DNA from 2 places in the Luteibacter sp. TLI7-4A genome. Region 2 is predicted to be linked to the other one. Evidence: predicted binding sites of a transcription regulator. Region 2 holds the regulator's gene; the other holds the start of a gene.
The links. The regulator sigma-54, encoded in region 2, starts transcription at its own class of promoters, with help from an activator protein. The targets are predictions, from matches to a motif close to TGGCACGNGCNTTGC.
Positions count from the first base shown of each region.

Region 1: the regulator sigma-54 is predicted to act here: its motif matches at 7,018-7,032, upstream of flgB (flagellar basal body rod protein FlgB).

Region 1 is NZ_JBPGWO010000001.1:2,318,059-2,328,287, forward strand. Features, by position in the region: gene flgJ (flagellar assembly peptidoglycan hydrolase FlgJ) at 1-808, opposite strand, end outside; gene ACR9Y6_RS10205 (flagellar basal body P-ring protein FlgI) at 808-1,908, opposite strand; gene flgH (flagellar basal body L-ring protein FlgH) at 1,932-2,612, opposite strand; gene flgG (flagellar basal-body rod protein FlgG) at 2,621-3,406, opposite strand; gene flgF (flagellar basal-body rod protein FlgF) at 3,469-4,209, opposite strand; gene flgE (flagellar hook protein FlgE) at 4,244-5,470, opposite strand; gene ACR9Y6_RS10230 (flagellar hook assembly protein FlgD) at 5,491-6,141, opposite strand; gene flgC (flagellar basal body rod protein FlgC) at 6,150-6,563, opposite strand; gene flgB (flagellar basal body rod protein FlgB) at 6,560-6,979, opposite strand; gene ACR9Y6_RS10245 (chemotaxis protein) at 7,162-8,079, opposite strand; gene ACR9Y6_RS10250 (methyl-accepting chemotaxis protein) at 8,237-9,544, shown strand; gene flgA (flagellar basal body P-ring formation chaperone FlgA) at 9,541-10,229, shown strand, end outside.
Region 2 is NZ_JBPGWO010000001.1:2,491,745-2,501,973, reverse strand. Features, by position in the region: gene ptsP (phosphoenolpyruvate--protein phosphotransferase) at 1-848, opposite strand, end outside; gene ACR9Y6_RS11060 (HPr family phosphocarrier protein) at 881-1,150, opposite strand; gene ACR9Y6_RS11055 (PTS sugar transporter subunit IIA) at 1,143-1,535, opposite strand; gene rapZ (RNase adapter RapZ) at 1,573-2,454, opposite strand; gene hprK (HPr(Ser) kinase/phosphatase) at 2,475-3,425, opposite strand; gene hpf (ribosome hibernation-promoting factor, HPF/YfiA family) at 3,641-3,991, opposite strand; gene ACR9Y6_RS11035 (RNA polymerase factor sigma-54) at 4,110-5,591, opposite strand; gene lptB (LPS export ABC transporter ATP-binding protein) at 5,691-6,410, opposite strand; gene lptA (lipopolysaccharide transport periplasmic protein LptA) at 6,415-6,933, opposite strand; gene lptC (LPS export ABC transporter periplasmic protein LptC) at 6,959-7,558, opposite strand; gene ACR9Y6_RS11015 (KdsC family phosphatase) at 7,555-8,103, opposite strand; gene ACR9Y6_RS11010 (KpsF/GutQ family sugar-phosphate isomerase) at 8,159-9,172, opposite strand; gene ACR9Y6_RS11005 (BolA family protein) at 9,349-9,588, shown strand; gene murA (UDP-N-acetylglucosamine 1-carboxyvinyltransferase) at 9,646-10,229, shown strand, end outside.

The sequences.
Region 1 (10,229 bases), 170 kb from region 2:
CGGCATAGTCCTCGAACGAGTCGGCTGGCGAGTCGTAGGCGCGGAAGCTGTCTTTCCGGCGCACGGCCACGCCGTCCTCGTATTCGAGCGTCGGCACGTTCACCCGCTTGCCATCCCAGCTGCTGCCCGCCTTGATGCCGAACATGTTGAAACTGGTGGTGCCACCCTGGGCCGGGAGATGCTTGCCCCAGCCCGTTTCCAGGGCGGCTTGCGCCAGCAGCGCGCGCACGGAGACACCGAGCTTCTTCGCCGCCTCGATGGCGTGCGGCGCGAGCTTCTGCACGAAGTCCTCCGGACCGGAGATGGACAGCTTGCCGACCGCGCCCGCCACGGCGTTCGCTCCATCGCCCACGGCCTTCCCCGCACGGCCGAGCATGCGCTCCAGCGAATCCATGAGGCCGCTGTCCTGGTCGGAAGGCGACGAGACGGCGGCGGCGGTGCTGGCGTCGCCGGTGACGCCGGCAAACAGGTCGTTCGAGGACGCGTCCTTCACCTGGCTGCCGCCCAGCTGGCGGATGAGCATGTCGGCGATACCGATGCCCCTGCCCTGCGACAGCGTGAGCGACAACTGGTGATCGAACATGTCCCGATAGGCGTCGACCGCTTGCGAGCCCATGATGTCGTCACCCATCGCGGCACTGGCGTCACGCATGGACTTCAGCATCATCTGGGTGAAGATGGACTCGAACTGCCTGGCGACGGTCGGCAGGGCCGCCTTGGAATCCTTTTGCGCGGCCGACCGCAGTCCGGCGAACGCGGACATGTCCGTGTAAGTGCCGAGCCTCTGGGTGTCGACGGCGGCGGCCATCAGATCACCACCAGTTCCGCGTGCAACGCGCCGGACTGTTTCAGCGCCTGCAGGATCGAAATGAGGTCACTCGGCGACGCACCCACCTGGTTCACGGCACGCACGATGGCATCCAGGCTGGTGCCCGGGCCGAACTTGAACATGTGACCGCCTTCCTCGCTCACCGCCACCTGGCTGCTGGGTACCACGGCGGTCTGGCCACGACTGAAAGCGCCGGGCTGGCTGACCTGCGGTTGCTCGCTGATGGTGACCTGGATGGAACCGTGCGCGACCGCGGCGGCGCCCACCTTCACGTCGGAACCGATCACGACCGTGCCGGTACGCGAGTTGACGATGATCCGCGCCGGAGCGTCGCCCGGGGTCACTTCCAGGGCCTGGATGGTGGACAGCCACGACACGCGCTGCGAGGGGTCCAGCGGCGCGCGCACGGCGACCGAAGCCGAATCGATGGCGTTGGCCGTACCCGCGCCGAAGCTCTGGTTCACCGCCTGGGCGATGCGGGAGGCGGTCGTGAAGTCGGCCGTGTTGAGGTTGAGCATGAGGTCGCCGCCCTTGTCGAAGGACGAGGCGACGCTGCGCTCGATACTCGCGCCACCGGGAATACGGCCGCTGGCGGAGATGTTCACCTGCACGCTGGAGCCACTCTTGCCCTGGGCACTGACGCCGCCCACGACGACGCTGCCCTGGGCGATGGCATACACCTGGCCGTCCGCGCCTTTCAGCGGTGACATCAGCAGTTCGCCGCCGCGAATGCTCTTGGCGTTGCCGATCGAGGCCACCGTCACGTCGATGCGCTGGCCGGGCTTGGCGAACGGCGGCAGTTCGGCCGTGATCGTCACGGCCGCGGCGTTCTTCAGCTGCGGACGGACGTTGGAAGGCACGTTGACGCCGAACTGCTGCAGCATGTTCTCCAGGCTCTGCGTCGTGAACGGTGCCTGGCTGGTCTGGTCGCCACTGCCGTCGAGGCCGACGACGAGCCCATAACCGATCAACTGGTTGCTGCGCACGCCGCCCACCTGCACGAGGTCGCGGATGCGATCGGCCTGCACGGGCAGCACGATGCCCAGGGCCAGCACGGCGGCGGCGCTGCGAAGGAGCATGCGGAGGCGATGCGCGGTCTTCATCAGAACGGCATCCACTTCGAATCGAAGAAGCGCGACAGCCACCCACGCGTGTTCGCATCGGCCAGCGTGCCCTTGCCCACGTACTCGATGCGTGCGTCGGCCACGCGGCTGGAGGCGACGATGTTGTCGTTGCCGATGTCCTGCGGACGCACGATGCCGGAGATACGCACCAGTTCCTCGCCCTGGTTGATCGTCAGCCACTTCTCGCCACGAACCACCAACGCGCCGTTGGAAAGACGCTGCGCCACGGTGACGGTGATCTCGCCGGTTAGCTGGTTGCTCTGCTCGCTGGAGCCGTCGCCGGCGAACGCGTTGCTGCTGGAGAGGGAGCTGTCGGCGGCCTTGCCACCGATCCGCAGGCCCTGGCCGAGCAGGGTCGGCGACGAGATGGTGTTGCCGTTCTTCTTGTTCGTGCTGGTCGCGGCCTTCTTGCTGGCCTGCGTGGACTCGACCAGGGTGATGGTCAGGATGTCGCCGATGCGATGCGCACGCGGGTCGGCGAACAGTTCCATCGACTGCTGGTCGGCGTAGATGGAACCCGTGGCCTGCGGCTGCGCCGCCGGCTCGACGGGAAGCGTCGCCGTGTACATCGGCTTGGGCGTGGGCGGGACGATGGCGCAGCCGCCGAGCATTGCGAGCGGCACGGTGGCGACGAGAAGGCGGACGAGGGAACGGTTCATGACGTTTCTCAGGTCTTGTTGGAGATGAACTGGAGCATCTGGTCCGCCGCGGAGATCGCCTTCGAGTTCATCTCGTAGGCGCGCTGCGTCTCGATCATGTTCACCATTTCCTCGACCACGTTGACGTTCGAGGTTTCCAGGGAGTTCTGTTCGATGGTGCCGAGGCCGTTGAGGCCTGCCGTACCCGTCTGCGGCGCGCCGCTGGCGGCCGTCTCCAGGTAGAGGTTGTCGCCACGCGGTTCGAGGCCCGCCGGATTGACGAAATCGGCGAGCTGGATCGTGCCGATCTGCTGCGACGTGGCGTTGGCGGCCGTGGTCACGCTGACCGTGCCGTCCGTGCCGATGCTGATGGTCTTCGCATTCGCGGGAATGGTGATCGCAGGCTCCAGCGGGTAGCCGTCGTTGGTGACGATCTGGCCGTCCTGGTCCTGCTTGAGCGCACCGTCCCGCGTATAGCCGACGGTGCCGTCGGGCAGGGTCACCTGCAGGAAGCCACGGCCTTCGATGCGCATGTCCAGTGGATTGTCCGACTGCTGCACGCCGCCCTGCTCGAACATCTTCTGCGTGCCGACCACGCGCACGCCCGTGCCGAGCATGAAGCCGGTGGGGGACTGGGTCTGTTCGGTCGTCTGCGCACCGGCCTGGCCGCGGTTCTGGTAGGACAGGTCCTCGAACTCGGCACGCGAACGCTTGAACGCGGTCGTGTTGGTGTTGGCCAGGTTGTTCGATACGACATCCATGCGCGTCTGCTGCGCATCGAGGCCGGTCTTGGCGATCCAGAGGGACGTGAACATCGTTGACTCCTGCGCGCGGGCGCTTTACATGCCGGCGACGGTTTTGCGTCGCCCGGCGGTGGTTACCCCACCTGTAGCAATTTCGATGCCGACTGGGCGTTGTCGTCGGCGGTCTTGATCGAGCGGACCTGCATTTCGAACTCGCGGGACAGCGAGATCATCTTCACCAGCACGCCGGAAGGATTGACGTTGCTGGATTCCAGCGCGCCGGCATCGACACGCACGTTGGCATCGGCAGGCGCCTGGGTGCCGTCCTTCATGTGCATGAGGCCATCGCTGGCGTACGCCAACTGGTCGTTGCCCGGGTTGACCAGCTTGATCCGGTCGGTGGTGGCGACGGTGGCCGGGGTTTCGCCGAGGGGCACGACCGAAATCGTGCCGTCGGAGCCGATCTTCACACTGGAAGCCTGCGGGATCGTGATCGGGCCACCACCACCAAGCACGGCGTTGCCACGCATGTCCGTCAACAAACCGTCGGCATCGATGCGCAGGTTCCCCGCACGGGTGTAGCCTTCCGTGCCGTCCGGCGTCTGCACCGCGATCCAGCCGTCGCCCCGCACCGCGATGTCGAGGTCGTTGCCCGTCTGCATCTGGTTGCCCGCGGTCATGTCCCAACCGGTGCCCTGGGCCACGCCGTTGACGCGGGTCTGCAGGCCGTCGCCCTGCACGGGCAGGCTCTGGAAGGCCGACAGCTCCGCCTTGAATCCAGCGGTGTTGGCGTTCGCGAGGTTGTGTGCCACCTCGGCCTGCGCACGCATGATCTGCGTGGCGCCGGTCATCGCGACATATACGGAGCGGTCCATGGTGGTCCTCGGAAGCCGTCGGGCGCGGGCGCGCTTAGTTGCGGATGTTGATGATGGTCTGGGTCAGCTTGTCGTCGGTCGAGATCACCTGCGCGTTCGCCTGGTAGTTGCGCTGCGCCTTGATCATGTTGACCAGCTGGGCGGTCAGGTCGGCGGTGTTCGACGATTCGAGCGAACCGGCCTGTATCGTGCCGACATCGCCGGAGTTGGCGACGCCACGGATCGGCTGGCCCGATTCCGACGACGGCACCCAGTTGGTGTCGTTGAGCTGGCGAAGGCCCTGGTTGTTCGCGAAGGTGGCGATCGCCAGCTGGCCCAGCGGCGTGGACACGCCATTGGAATAGATGGCCGAGACGGTGCCGTCCTTCGCCACGTCGATCTTGGAGAACGTGCCGGCCGCGTAACCGTCGTTGAGCACGGCCGTGGTGGCGAAGGTATTGCCGAACTGCGTGACCTTGTTCATGTCGATGGTCAGGTCCATCGGCGCGGCGCCCGGGTTCGGCGATACCGCGCCGAAGTTCAGCTTGCCGCCGTTGGTCGGCACCAGCGCGCCGCCCGAATTGAAGGCCATCTGCTGCGGGGTGCCGACCTGCGTGCCGTCCACCGTCATGCTCACGTTCCACGTGTTCGCGGCGGTCGCGTCCTTCACGTAGTACAGGTTGACCGTGTGCGAGGCGCCGAGCGAATCGTAGGCCTGGAAGGTCGACAGGTTGTTGTAGGTCTGGTCGTTCGTCGGATCGAACGCGCCGCCGGTCGGCGCCGTGGCGTTGGACGGCAGGTTCGCCGTGAGGCCGATGGCGGAGCTGGCCTTGGCCGGGCTGGAGCCGTTGGTGATCTTGAGGTCGGTGAGGCTGCTGATGTCGAAGCCGCCCGCGGCGGTCGGCGGGTAGGCCTGCACGAACTGGCCCGTGGCGTTGACGATGTTGCCGTTCTCGTCGGGATGGAAGTTGCCTGCGCGCGAGTACGAATAACCCGCGCCGTCACGGAGCGTGAAGAAACCCGCGCCGCTGAGGGCGAAATCGTAGGAGTTGCCGGTCTGGGTGACGTTGCCGTCGCCGAACTGCTGGGCGATGTTGGTCAGGCGCACGCCGCTGCCGGCGGCCGTGGCCGAGAGGTTCTCGCCAGCGACGGAATAGACCTGCGAAAACTCGGCGCGCGAGCCCTTGAAGCCGACCGTGTTCACGTTGGCGATGTTGTTGGCGGTGACTTCCAGGTCGGAAGACGCCGCGTTGATGCCGCTGAGGGCGATGTCGAAAGGCATGGTGGGTTTCCTCGCTGGAATTACAGGATTTGTGCGATCTGGCTGAGCAGGGCACCGCCGTAGCCGGCCACCTGCACGTAGGTTCCGTCGGTACCCGAGGCGCCGACGCCTTCCACCTTGCCGCGAACGAAGGTATCGATCGCGGTCCCGCCGGAAGTAGCGGATATCTTGTAGACGCCATCGGCGAGCTGCGTGCCGTCGTCGGACTTGCCGTCCCAGGTGAACGGGACGAGGCCGGCGTCGGGCTGGCCCAGCGATATCGTGCGGACGACGTTCCCGGCCGAATCCTTGACCTGCACGTTCACGTAGGTACCCGACGTACCGACATTGACGGCACCGCCGAACGTGCCGTCGGTGAGCTTGCCGGCCGTGGACGGCACCAGCACCTCCTGGCCCACCAGGGCCGCGGCACGCACGAACTGGTCGCCGCTGAGGTTCGTGGCCAGCGAGTCGAACGACTGCTGAAGTTCCTGCGTGGCGGCCACCTGGGAGAACTGCGCCATCTGGGCCACCATCTGGGTGGAGTCCATGGGCTTGGTCGGGTCCTGGTTGGTCATCTGGGTGACCATCAGCTTGAGGAAATCCGACTGGCTCAGCGTCTGCTGCTGAAGCTGGCCCGAGGAAGACTGGGTGGTGGGCGTTGAGCTGCCGTTGACGGTATCGACTGCCATGGGAATCCTTACTTGCCGAGGTCCAGCGTCTTCTGCATGAGCTGCTTGGCGCTGTTCATGACTTCGACGTTGTTCTGGTAGGAGCGCGACGCGGAGATCATGTTGACCAGCTCGTCGACCGGATTGACGTTGCTCGAATACACATAGCCATTGGCATCGGCGAGCGGGTTGGACGGCTCGAAGCGCGACTGCACCGGCGCCTGGCTTTCGGTGACGCCGAGCGTGCGCACGCCTTCGTTTTCCATTTGCCCGTTCACCTGGCGCTGCACCGCCGAGAACAACGGCTGCTTCGCCCGGTAGGCTCCGGCTTCGCTGCTGGCGAGGCTGTCCGCGTTGGCCATGTTGCTGGCCGTGGTGTTGAGACGCGCCGATTGCGCGGCCATGCCGGAACCGGCGACGTCGAAGATCTTGAGCAGGCTCATGAACTGGACCCTGTGATGGCGAGGCGCATGGTGTGGATCTGCCCGTTGATGAAGCCGAGCGACGCCTGGTAGTGGATGGCGTTGGCGGCGAACTGCGCCTGCTCCACCTGGGTATCGACGGTGTTGCCGTCCATCGTCGGCTGGGTCTCGACGCGGTAGGCGAGCTTCTGCGCATCGGCGAGGGCCATGGCGGGATTGCCGCCGATGTGTCCTGCCTCCGTGGCGGTCATCTGCAGGGTGTTGCCGTCGACGGCGCCGGTGGCGGCGGCCATCACCTTGCGAAAATCGAGATCGCGGGCGAGAAAGCCCGGGGTATCGGCGTTGGCGAGGTTCGAGGAAATCACCTCGGCACGGCTCTGCCACAGGCCAAGGGCCTGGGCGTGAACGCCGAACAGCGCATCGGGTTTGTCGATCATGGGCTCTGCCCTCTCGTGACCTTGGCCCGAGGGGTTGAGCAATTCGCGTGCCACGCGAGGAAGGTGCGGGTGAAACGGCGTCGTGGCGCCGTTTTCAACGATGGGTGGCCGGGTCCGCGCGGTGCCGTGTCGGAATTCCGGCGCCTGCCTGCGTCACATCGCTGACAGGGCGCCGGCCGCCATCAGGCCGGCAACAACTCGAGCACGGCGGTAGCCAGCACGTCGGGCTGGAACTTCGCGATGAAGCGATCGGCGCCGACCCGTTCCACCATCGCCTCGTTGAACACGCCGCTCAGGGAACTGTGCAGCAGGATCTTGAGGTGACGCAGCTGGGTGTCCTCGCGGATGGCGCGGGTGAGTGCGTACCCGTCCATCGCCGGCATCTCGATGTCGGACACCACCAGGGCGATCCGCTCGGCGGCCGGCCCCATCGCCAGGCTGCGCAGCATGTCGAGCCCTTCGCTGCCATCCTTGGCCACCACGCACTCCAGGTCCATCTTGCGGAAGAGTTCGACCAGTTGTGTCCGGGCGACGAGGGAGTCGTCCACCACCAGCACGCGGCGATTCGACGCCTGCTGCACATGGGCGGCCTGCTGCACGCGTTCGGACAATTCCGCCACGCGTGGATCGACGCTGGCCAACACCTGCTCGACGTCGACCACCGCCATCAGGTTGCCGTCCAACCGGGTCACCGCGTTCACACGTGGGCCGTAGCCCAACGCGGCGGGCGGCGCCGCCAGGTTGCCGCCGTCCACGTGGACGATGCGGTCCACGTCGGAGACAAGGAAACCCTGCACCGACCGGTTGAACTCGGTCACGATCAGATGCGCTCCGTCCTCCGCGGCGAGCGATGGGTAGCCCATGGCCGCGGCGAGATCGACCACCGGGATGGTGCTGCCGCGGTAGTCGAAGCTGCCCGCGACGAGCTCGTGCATGCTGGGCATCCGCTCCAGCCGTGGCCGGCGCAGCACCTCGCGCACCTTGAACACGTTGATGCCGAAGGCCTGGCCGTCGCCCAGCCGGAACAGCAGCATCGCCACGCGGTTATGGCCCGCGAGGCGGGTGAAGGTTTCCACGGTATCGAGGAGCGGTCGGGCCATGGGTACGCATGCGTCTACGGAAGATGTCGCGAAACGTATCGGCCGGGGGCGGGCGAGCTTGAGGCGCGCCTCATGGCACGACGATTGCTTGGCTCAAGAAGCCGGCCTTCCTACCGATGTAGTGAGGCGACCACCCGAACAAAGCGAAAGCGAAATCATGACCCTCCTCTGGAGCCAGCACGTCCGCCTCCTAGCCCACGCCGCCGCCAGCGGTGACGCCGCGCGCGTGCGGGCGCTCGCCGCCCAGTATCCGGCGGCCGCGAGCGCGCTGGGTGCCCTGCTCAAGCCCGCCGAGCCACGTACCGCGGCGGCGACGACCATCCAGGCGATCGAGCAACAGGGCATGGTGTTGACCAACGCCCAGGCGCTGGGCACGACCCTTCAGGAACTCGGCACCGCCGTCGAAGGCGCGCGCGATACCGCCGGTCGATTGACGGAGGCCAGCGCCAGGATTTCGACGGCGATCGACCAGGCCCATGCCGGCGTCGCCGGGATGGCCGATGCCGGCAACCAGGGACAAACCACGTCGGCCGAACTCGACGGCCAACTGCGCCTGCTGCGTAGCGCCTTGTCGGGGATGAGCCGCAACCATGCCCAGTTCGCCGATTATTTCACCGCCATCCGCAAGCTCACGGCCGCGGTGCAGGACATCGCCCATCAGACCAATCTCGTCGCGTTGAACGCCGCGATCGAGGCGGCTCGTGCCGGTGAAGCCGGTCGTGGCTTCGCGGTGGTGGCCGACGAAGTGAAGCAACTGGCGGAAAAAACCACGCAGGCGACCGCCGAGATCGACCAGGTCACCCAGGCGGTGGGCGAATTCTCCGGGCATCTCGACGAGGCCGTGCAGACCAGCCTGCGCCGCCTCGACCAGTCCCAGTCCGGCATCGCCGGCATGCAGGCCTCGCTCGGACGCGTCGACGACGCCGTGCGCGGGGCGCGCGGCAGCCTCGAGGCCGCACGCGAAGGCATGGGTGCGCTGCAAGGCCGCATCGCCGCGATCCAGGCCACGCAAGGCTCGCTCGGCCGTATCGGCAACGACGCGCGGCGCCAGGCCGACGCGGCCGCACGCGCCGCCGTCCTCGCCCATCGCCTGAGCCTCGCGAAGCTGGAAACCGAGGGCAACCTCGATGCCGCCAGCCTCAGCCAGATGATCCGCGAAGCCAGCCAGGGCTTGCGCTATGCCCTCGAACTCGCGTCGCGCGACCCGTCCAGCCTCGACCGCCGCTGGCTCGACACCACGCCGATGATGCGTTGCATCGACCAGTTCCGCGCGCGCCGGCCCGACGATGCCGCCGATGCCATCCGCACCGCCGGCGAGCGTTTCTCCGTCCTCGCTTCGCAGTACGCCATCACCCTGGGCGAAGGCCGCCACGCCGATGCCGGACACATGCTGCCGGGCCTCGTGAAGGAGCTGGACGCCATCGCCCAGGGCCTTTCCACGTCGCTGGCGGAACGCGCCGCGTGATCCATCGCGTCCTCGCCACCGGCCTCGCCTTCGCCGCGCTCGTCGTCCTTCCCCCGTCCGCGGAAGCGGGCCAATCGCTGGACGCGATACGCGGCACCGCCGTCGATTGGCTGCAACAGCATCGCAACCTGCCCGGCGCCCGCATGATCGCCGAGGCCGGCACCCTGGACAGCCGGCTGCGCCTGGCCGAATGCACCGCACCGCTGGACGCGTCGCTGCCCGGCAATCGCCCCCTCGGCGCCCGGGTCAGCGTGACGGTCCGTTGCCCCGTTCCTGGCGGCTGGACGGTGCGCGTGCCCGTGCGGGTGAAAATGCTCACCAACGTGCTGGTCACCAGCAGGCCGCTCGCCCGCGGTGACGGCATCGGTGCCGGCGACGTCCATGCCGAAGAACGCGACGTCGCCACGCTCGCCTACGGTTACGTGGCCGACCTCGAGCAGATCGGTGGCCGTTCGCTGGCCCGGCCGCTCGGCGCGGGCACCGTGCTCACCCCCGGCATGCTCGCCGGCCGCCAGGCCGTGCGCATCGGAGACGCCGTCAGCATGGAAGCCAGCGTCGATGGCGTGACGATCCACGCCGAGGGCGTGGCCATGGGTGCCGGCGATACCGGCGCGCGGCTCAAGGTCCGCAACGCCTCGTCGGGCAAGGTGCTCGATGCGATCGTGAGCGGCCCCGGCACGGTCGC
Region 2 (10,229 bases):
GCCAGTTCCGCGTTCGCGAAGAGGCGCACGTGGGCGCCGTCTTTCGTGAGCGTGGGGGCGGTGGCCAGTGCGGCGAGCCGGCGGCCTTCGGCGGCGGCCTGCCGTTGCCACTGGCGGTAGCGCGAGAGGTCTTGCGCGGTGGGATGGACGATGACCTCGCCGTGTTCGGCATCGATGAGCACGAGGTCGTCGTCGTTGACGGTCGCCAGCGCATCGCGGGTGCCGACGAGCATCGGCAGGTTGAAGCTGCGCGCGAGGATGGCGCTGTGCGAATAGATGCTGCCCGCGCTGGCGATGACGCCGAGCATGCCTTGCCCGGCCATCGCGGCCATGTCGGCCGGTGCGATCGTGTCGCTGACGACGATTTCGCCGACCCGGGCGGCGAGTTTGCGTTCCTCGCGACTGGACTGCTGGTTGAGCGCGGACATGACGCGGCCGATGACCTGGTCGATGTCCTCGCCACGACTCTTGAGGTAAGGGTCGTTCATCGCGTCGAACACCGCCGCGAGGCGGTCGCGTTGCATCTTCAGCGCGGCACTGGCGGTGTAGTGGCCTACGGTGACGAGTTCGTCGAGGCCACGGAGCAGTTCCTCGTCGTCGAGCAGCAGGCTATGCGCATCGATGAAGTCGCCGACCTCGCGGGCAAGCGCGCCGTGAAGCTTGCCGCGCAGTTCATGGAGTTCGGTACGGGCGGTATCGAGGGCCTGGTGCAGGCGTTCGATCTCGGGGCCGATCTCCTTGTCCTCGAGCATCCGCATGTCCACGGCGAGGATGTTCGGCTGGACCAGGCGCGCCCGGCCGAGGGCCATGCCCCGTGCGGCCGGCGTACCGGTCAACACGATTCTCATGCGGCCCTCGTTCTGCGCACGTGGTTCATGCTTCAGGCACCCTCGTCGAACTTGCGGTCGAACAGGTCGATGACGGCCGAAAGGGCGGTTTCCTCGTCCGCTCCCTCGGCGCGCACGGTCAGCGCGGTGCCCATGCCGGCGGCCAGCATCATGACGCCCATGATGCTTTGCGCGTTCACTTCGCGCCCCTTGCTGATGAGCCAGACCGTCGATTTGAAACCTGAAACCAGCTGGACGAGCTTGGCTGATGCGCGCGCGTGCAGGCCCAGCCGGTTGGATACCACGATGTCTCGTTCAAGCATGGTCGATGAAGATCCCTCCGCGGCCGCCGCTGGCCGCGATCTCGGCCAGTTCGGGCAACGATTTTTCCGAATAATTGAGAACCCGCAGCAGCATCGGCAGGTTGAGCCCCGAGACGCAGCGCAGGTGGACGCCGAGTTCGCCCAGGGACAGGCCGATATTGCAGGGGGTGGCGCCGTAAAGATCGGCCAGGACGAGCACGCCCTCGCCGTGGTCGAGGTCGCGGGCGTGCTTCGCCGTGAGCGTGCGCATGACGTCCGGGTCGGCGCTGGGCGGTACCTCGACGGCGTCGATGTCCAGCGGCAGCTTGGGCATGACGTGCCGAGCGGCGGAAATCAGCGCCTTGCCGACGGCTTCGTGGGTCATGAGGAGGACGCCGACGCTCATCGCCCGGTGTCTCGTGATGGCTTGGGCTGGGTCATGGTCACTCGAGCTCGCGATGGAAAGTCAGTACGTTGCCGCGTTCCGAGCGGAAATGCTGGGCCAGTTTCTCCACCAGGTATACCGAACGGTGGCGACCGCCGGTGCAGCCGATGGAGACCGTGACATAGCTTCGATCCTCGCCCTCGAAGCGCGGCAACCAGGTGTCGAGCCAGCGGGCGACGTCGGCATAGTATTCGCCTACCAGGGGGTTCGCGTCGAGGAATTCCCGGACGGGGAGGTCCTTGCCCGAGAACGGGCGCAGCCGCGGGTCCCAGTGGGGGTTGGGCAGGCAGCGCGCATCGAAGACGAAATCGGCATCGGAAGGGAGTCCGCGCCGGTAGGCGAAGGACTCGAACAGTAGCGTCGTGCCGTCGGAGGCGGCGGCGTAGCCGGTGGCGAACAGGCGGCGCAGCTGGTGCACGTTCAGGTCGCTGGAGTCGATGACCTTCTCCGCGATCGAGACCAGCGGGCGAAGCAGCTTTCGTTCCTGGGCGATGGAATCGGCCAGCGACAGCTTCTCGGCCGCCAGGGGATGGCGGCGGCGCGTCTCGGAGTACCGCTTGATGAGGACATCGTCACGGCTGTCGAGGAAGATCAGGTGCACGTGCACGCCGGCGGAAGACAGCTCCGACAGCACGTGCGGCATGCGCGAGAGGTCGACACGGCGGTTACGCACGTCCACGCCCACGGCGATGCGCTTGCGCGGCCCGTGCTCGCCCTGGCTGACGGCGGCGACCAGCTGCGGGATCAGTTCCGCCGGCATGTTGTCGACGCAATAGAACTCGAGGTCTTCCAGCGCACGCAGGGCGACGGTCTTGCCGCCACCGGACATGCCGGTAAGCACCACGAGGTGGATGGCATCGGGATCGACGATAGGGCTCATGACTTCGTCGCTCACGGCGGTCACCACGGGGAGAAGCGGCGCATCTGGTGCGCCTGGCGGTCGATGAAGGTCTGCGCCGGGTCGATGCCCTTGGCCTTCAGCACATGGTTGCGCACCGCGGCCTCGACCAGCACCGCCAGGTTGCGGCCCGGCGCGACGGGAATGGTGATCTTGGGCACGTCGACATCGAGCACGTTGCGCCGGCTGACATCGCCGGTGAGACGGGTCATGGCGTCGGTGTCCTCGCCTTCGCGCAGCGGCTTGAGGTGGACGACCAGGCGCAGGTACTTGGACGGTTTCACCGCGGTGTGGCCGAACATCTCCCGGATGTTCAACACGCCCAGGCCGCGCACCTCCAGGAGGTCCTGCAGCAACTCGGGGCAGGCGCCGTCGATGACGTCGGGGGCGATGAGGGTGAATTCGGTGGCATCGTCGGCGACCAGGCGATGGCCTCGGCTGATCAGTTCCAGGGCCAGTTCGCTCTTGCCCGAGGCGGGCTCGCCGGTGATCAGCACGCCGATGGAGAAAACTTCCAGGAACACGCCGTGCAGGGTGACCCGTGGCGCCAGGGTACGGGCCAGGTGGTATTGCAGGTAGGTGAGCAGTTCATGGCCGCGCTTGGTGCTCTGCCACAGCGGCGTGTCCGTTTCCTCGGCCACCTCGCGCAGGTCGGCGGGGATGGACTGTTCCTTGGTGACGATCAGGGCGGCGGGCTGGTAGGCGGCGATCTTGTGGATGACTTCCCAGCGCTGGCGCGAATCGAGCCCGTCGAGGAAGTTGAGTTCCTCGGTACCGATGATCTGCACCTTGTTGGGGTAGATCACATTGAGGTAGCCGACCAGCGAGGGACGCCGGCTCTGCTTGGCGTTGGGCTCGAGCACGCGTGATTCCCCACGCATGCCGGCGGCCCAGCGCAAGGCCATGCGCTCGTGTACCCCGTCGAAGAGTTGTCTGGCGGTAAGCCGGTCCACGCTTTGGGTCCCTTGAAGAGAAAAGCCGGCACGCGGGCGGCCGGCTTGCTCGTATATTGTGCCACAAGGGTTGGGAGCGGCCGGCCGTGAGGGGGCTTGTTGTGCCTTTGAAGGTGGGAAGCGGCCTGGGCCGCGATGGGGCTTGCGGCAAGGCTGTTCGCGCGCCAGCGCGCTTTCCCACCCGCCAGCGCGCTTCCCACCCGGGGAATCGGACCTCAGCTGCTGGCGACGCGTCCGTCACGGACCTCGTGATTGTGGTGGTCTTTCAGTTTTTCCTTGTGCTTCTTCAGCTGGTCGGCCAGCTTGGCGATCATCGCGTCGATCGCCGTGTACATCGTGTCGTTCTTGTTGTCGTCTTCGAGGCGGGCAATACCGTCGGCGTGCAGGCGCGTACCCGCGCAATGCAGGGTGCCGCCGGCCTTGTGCTCGTTCTTGTCGACGGAAAGGACCACGTCGAGGGCTTTGATGTTGTCGAAAAGGCGTTCGAAGCGGCCGACTTGCTGTTCCACGCGCTCACGCAGGGCGGGGGTGATATGGATGTGCTGGCCGCTGATCTGGATTTGCATTGACGCCTCCTTCTTGCTGAGGGTGTCGCCTTGTGGCGACGAGATCGGAACGGCGAGGTGCCGTTCCTCTAGCCTTGAACCTATGGGACCGTAGACCTCCGATGGGGTTCCGTTCGCGTCAACTGGCGCGGACGCGTTCGCTGGAACTCGGGATGCGCATGGCTTCGCGGTACTTGGCCACCGTACGTCGTGCCACCTGAATACCGCGTCGATGCAGTTCCTCCGCCAGTGCCTGGTCGGACAGGGGCCGACGCGCGTCCTCGGCCATGATGAGCTTGCGCAGCATGGCCTGGATCGCGGTGGCGGACGCGGTGCCACCGTCCTCGGTGGCCACGCCGCTGGAGAAGAAATGTTTCAATTCGAAGGTGCCACGCGGCGTATGCATGTATTTGCGCGTGGTCACCCGGGAGATCGTGGACTCGTGCATGCCCACTTCCTCGGCCACTTCGCGCAATACCAGCGGGTGCATGGCCTCGGGGCCGTAGTCGAGGAACGCGCTTTGCCGACGGACGATCACATCGGCCACCTTCTGCAAGGTCTCGGCCCTGGACTGCAGGCTCTTGAGCAGCCAGCGTGCTTCCTGCAGCTGCCCCTTCATCCAGGTGGCGTCGTCGCCTCGGGCCCGCGCGATGAGGTTGCAATAGTGCTGGTTGAGACCCAGCCGGGGCTGGGAGTCGGGATTGAGGCTGACCTGCCAGCGCCCGTTCTCGCGTCGGGCGTAGACGTCGGGTGCCACGTATTCGACGGGCGTGGCATCCAGCGCGGCGCCGGGACGGGGGTCGAGGCTGCGTATGAGGCTCGCCGCGGCGGCCACGTGGGCCTCGGGTGCCTTGAGCCGACGGGCGATCTTGGCGGTGTCGTTGCGCGCCAGCAGTTCCAGTTCCTCGTTCACGATGCGGATCGCGAGTTCGCGATGCGGGGTGTCGAGCGAGAACTGGGAAAGCTGGCAGAACAGGCAGTCGCGCAGGTCGAGGCTGGCGATACCCGTGGGATCGAAACGTTGCACGCGCTGGCGAACGGCCTCGATCTCCCCGGCGGTCGCATGCAACTCGGCGGGCAAGGCGGCTTCCACCGCTTCCACGCCGTCATGCAGGTAACCGTCCTCATCGAGCGCGTGGATGATCGCGGTGGCGATGGCGTGGTCGCGGGGCGAGAACTGCGACAGGTTGAGCTGCCACTCCAGGTGTTGCTGGAGGCTTTCCGGCGCGGCGTTCTGCGGCTCGAAACCATCCTCGTCGAGACCGCCGCTGCGGGAAGATGCACCGGCGTAGTCGCCGGCCTCGCCGTGGAACCGGTCATCGTCCCATTCCGGCGCGAGTTCCTCCGACGGCGTGACGGTGGATTCCTCGTCCTCCTTCGACGCCTTGACCGGGATGTCTTCTCGCGAGGGGAATTCCGGAGCCTCATAGCCGTCTTCCGCGGCCGGCTCCGTTTCGGACTCGGCGTCTTCCGCGAACTCGAGCAAGGGGTTGCTTTCCGCGATCTGGCGGAGTTCGGCCTCGAGCTCAAGCTGTGACAGTTGCAGAAGGCGGATGGCCTGCTGCAACTGCGGCGTCAGCGTGAGCTGCTGATGGAGGCGAAACTGGAGTCCGGGTTTCATGCCTGCGACGCTTGGGGTTCCCGATCCATCGTAACCCCTTACGGGCCCCGCAAACCAGCGGCGCGCGGAGACGGCTTCGCGAAGGGAAGACGGGCGCCGTCAGATTCGGAATTCACGGCCCAGATACACTTCCCGTACCTTTTCATCGGCGAGGATGTGCTGAGGCGTGCCGCGGGAAAGTACCTCTCCGTCGTTCAGGATGTACGCGCGGTCACAGATGCCGAGGGTCTCGCGCACATTGTGATCGGTGATCAGCACGCCGATCCCGCGCTCCTTCAGGTGGCGGACGATGCGCTGGATCTCGCCCACCGAGATGGGATCGACGCCCGCGAACGGTTCGTCGAGCAGCATGTAGCGGGGACGCGCGGCGAGGGCGCGGGCGATCTCCACGCGGCGGCGTTCGCCGCCGGACAGGCTGATGCCTTTTTGCTCGGCGATATGCGAGATCTTCAACTCGTCCAGCAGGCTCTCCAACTCGTCCTCGCGCTGCTTCTGGGTCATGCCTTCACGCAATTCCAGCACGGCCAGGATGTTGTCCGACACGCTGAGTCGCCGGAACACCGAGGCCTCCTGCGGGAGATAGCCGATACCCAGCTTGGCGCGGGCATGCATCGGCAGTCCGGTGATGTCTTGCTGATCGAGCTTGATGGAGCCGGCGTCGGCCTGGATGAGGCCCACCACCATGTAGAAGCAGGTGGTCTTGCCGGCGCCGTTGGGGCCGAGCAGGCCGACCACCTCGCCTTCACGGATGGAAAAGGCGAAATCGCGAACCACCTGGCGCGCGCGGAAGCGCTTCTGCAGGCCTTGGGCTGAAAGCATCGGGTCAGGGCTTCTTCGTGTCGGGTGCCGGCGTCGCGGGCGTCGCCGGGGCGGCGGCCGGCTTGTTCTTCGGCTGGAAGGTCATGTGCACGGGGGCGGCGCCATTGCTCTCGCCGGTCATCGTGCTGTCCTTGGTGTTGTAGGTGAGCTTGTCGCCTTCGGCGCTGCCCTTGGCCGGCTGCTTGACCTTGGCATTGCCCGTGAGGACGGCGAAGTCCTGGTCGACCTTGTAGTCGATGTTCAGCGCCTGGCCGTCCATCGGTTCGTTCTGCTCGTCGAGCTGGTGAATGGTGGCCGGCTTGCCGTCGACCACCACGCGGGTGATGTTGTTGTCGGCATCCAGATAGCCGGTGGCCTTGTCGCCGGTGATCTTCAGCGTGCCCTGGGTGAGGATCACGTTGGTGGTCCAGATCACCTTGCCGGCCGGTTGCTGCGAACCGTCGAACGACTTCGAATGGACGTCGACCGGCTCGTTGCGGTCGGATTGCTTCGCCACGACGGGCAGGCTGGCCACGAGTGCCATGCCGAGCACCGCGAACAGGGCGGCCTTAGCGCTTGCGCGGCAGGTACGTGCTATGGACTGCATCGAGGAGCTCCAGGTGCTTGGTGTCGAGATTGGCGCGCATGCCAACGCCATCCATTGTAGAGCTTCCCTGCACGATCCGCGCCGCCTCGGCCGTCTCCAGGCGGTTCTCCTTGGGCCACGCGGTGACTTCGGAGGTGTCGATGCTGGCGGCCTGGGTGGTGCCGAAGGCCGGCCGCTCCATGTGGACCTTGCCTTGCAGCTTGAGCAGGCTGCCGTCCTTGTTCACCCACCCGTACTGGGAGTGGCCCTTCCACGGCGGGATGTCGGCCTCCTTGGTCGAGGGAAGGACGAAATCCGGAGCGTTGATGTAGAGCGAATCGTCGCCCTCGCGCCGCTCGAGGTGCGGCGCGATCAGCTTGAATGCGGGCTTGCCTTCCTCGTTGTATGAATCGAGGTCGAAATTGGTCAGCACGTAGCCGGAACGTGGCGGGCCCACGAAGTCCTGGACCTTCTTCTCCGGCGCCGCCCAGTAGTAAAGCAATACGCTGGCGCCGAGGACGACGGCGAGGATGCCGGCCGTGCCCGTCGCACCGCGGTCCTTCAGCAGGTTGAACGCGCTCACAGCCAGCGATCCCTCTCTGCCTCGGCCTTGCCCTGGGCGGCGAGGATCATGTCGGCCACTTCGCGGGCGGCGCCATATCCACCGGACAGGCGCGTGCGCCAATGGGCACGCTCGACCACCCAGGGATGGGCATTGGCGGTGGCCACGGCGAGTCCGGCGATACCCATGGCCGGGAGGTCGGGCAGGTCGTCGCCGACGAAGGCGGATTCCTCCGGCGCCAGGCGCAACGCCTCCAGCAGGCCGGCCAGGCAGGCGCGCTTGTCCTTCTGGCCTTGGTAGACGTGGGCGATACCCAGTTCCTCGGCGCGCAGCGACACGGGATGGCTGATCCGGGCCGTGATGATCGCGACCTTCACGCCGTTGCGCTGCAGTGCCTTCAGGCCCAGTCCGTCGTGCACGTGGAAGACCTTGGTCTCCCGACCGTCCTCGGCGTACCAGAGGCGCCCGTCGGTGAGCGTGCCATCGACGTCGAACACGACCACGCGCACGCGGGAGGCGCGCTCGGCCACATCGGCGGGAATCTCGGTGTAATGGGTGTAGGCCATGGTTCGCTATATGGGGATGATGCGGCGCGGCGGGAACGCACCGGGAGTCGGCCGTTCAGACGACGCGGGCACGAAGCAGGTCGTGGATGTTCAGCGCGCCGACGGCGCGGCCATCGGCATCCACCACCAGCAGGGCGTTGATCTGGTGCTTTTCCATCAATTGGGCGGCCTCGACGGCGAGCTTGTCGGAACCGATCGTCTTGGGCCCGCGGGTCATGAGCTGGGCCACCGAGGCACTGCGCAGGTCGACGCCATCGTCGTCCAGCGCGCGGCGCAGGTCGCCGTCGGTGAACACGCCCAGCAGGCGGTTCTCCGCATCGACCACCGCGGTCATGCCCAGGTGCTTGCGCGACATCTCGACCAGGGCCTCGCTGAGGGTGGCCTCGAGGCGCACGCGAGGTACGTCGTCGCCCGAGTGCATCACGTCGGCGATGTGCAGGAGCAGGCGGCGGCCCAGGCTGCCGGCCGGATGCGAACGGGCGAAATCGTCCGGGGTGAAGCCGCGTGCCTCCAGCAGCGCCACGGCCAGCGCGTCGCCCATGACCAGGGCGGCCGTCGTGCTGGCGGTCGGGGCCAGGCCGTGGGGGCAGGCTTCCGAGGCGACGTTGGCGTCGAGGTTGAGGTCGGCCTGGGTCGCCAGCGACGACCTGGGGTTGCCGGTGATCGAGATCAGGCCGATGCCCTGCCGCTTGATCGCCGGCAGGATGTAGAGGAGTTCGTCGGTCTCGCCCGAATAGGAGATGCCGAGCAGGATATCGTCCGGCTGGATCATCCCTAGGTCGCCGTGGCTGGCCTCGCCGGGATGGACGAAGAACGACGGGGTGCCGGTGGACGCCAGCGTCGCGGCGATCTTCCGCGCGATATGGCCCGACTTGCCCATGCCCGAGACCACGACCCGGCCCTTGCAGGCCAGGATCATCTGGCAGGCCTGGACGAAGGCGGCATCGACCTTCGCCTCCAGGGCGCGGATGGCCGCCGCCTCGGTCTTGATGACGTTGCGGGCGCTACGGATGACGGTGTCTGCGTTCACATGGAGGGCGTCGGCGGGTGGGGCGGTGCGGGCGTTCATGTGACCTCATTGTCCGGGTGGGGCAATCCCTGGTTACCCGGGATGTCCATTTCTGCGACACCGGATTTCCATTACCATTACATATTCTCATTTTATAGTCGCTGCCATCGACGGGTGGTTCAGGGTCCGTTTCGGAACCCTCACCGGCGCGGCGACCCCCCATCACCGGAGAATCCATGGACGCTGCGCGCATCCAGGCATTGATCGAAGCCGGCCTGCCCGGCGCGCGGGTAGACGTTCGTGGCGACGACGGCGTCCATTTCGAAGCCGACGTGGTCTCGGAACAGTTCGCCGGCAAGTTGCCCCTGGCCCGCCACCGGCTCGTTTACGCCACCCTCGGCGACCTCATGGGCGGTGCCATCCACGCCCTGGGCCTGAAGACCCTCACACCCGAAGAAGCCGCCGGCCGCCGCTGAACCAGCGCGCCGGGCGCCATCCTCCGCCCGTTTCCTTTCCCAAGGCATTCCCCCTCCATGGCCAAGATCCTTATCAGCGGCGGCCAGCCGCTCAACGGTGAGGTGAGCATTTCCGGCGCCAAGAACGCCGTCCTGCCCATCCTCGCCTCCTGCCTGCTCGCCGACGAACCGGTCAGCATCGGCAACGTGCCGCACCTGCACGACGTCACCACCTTCATCGAACTGCTGGGTCGCATGGGCGTTCGCGTGGTCCTGGACGATCGCATGAAGATGCACATCGACCCGCGCCCGGAGAATTCCTGCGTCGCCCCGTACGAACTCGTCCGCACCATGCGTGCGTCGATCCTCGTGCTCGGCCCGCTGGTCGCGCGGCATGGCAAGGCCGAGGTCTCGCTCCCGGGTGGCTGCGCCATCGGCTCGCGTCCGGTCGACCAGCACATCCGCGGCCTGCAGGCGCTCGGCGCCGAGGTCACCGTGGAGAACGGCTACATCAAGGCGAGGGCCGGCCGCCTGAAGGGCGCGCGCATCGTCATGGACATGGTCACCGTCACCGGTACCGAAAACATCCTGATGGCCGCCACCCTCGCGGAAGGCACCACGGTCATCGAGAACGCGGCACAGGAGCCCGAGGTCGTCGACCT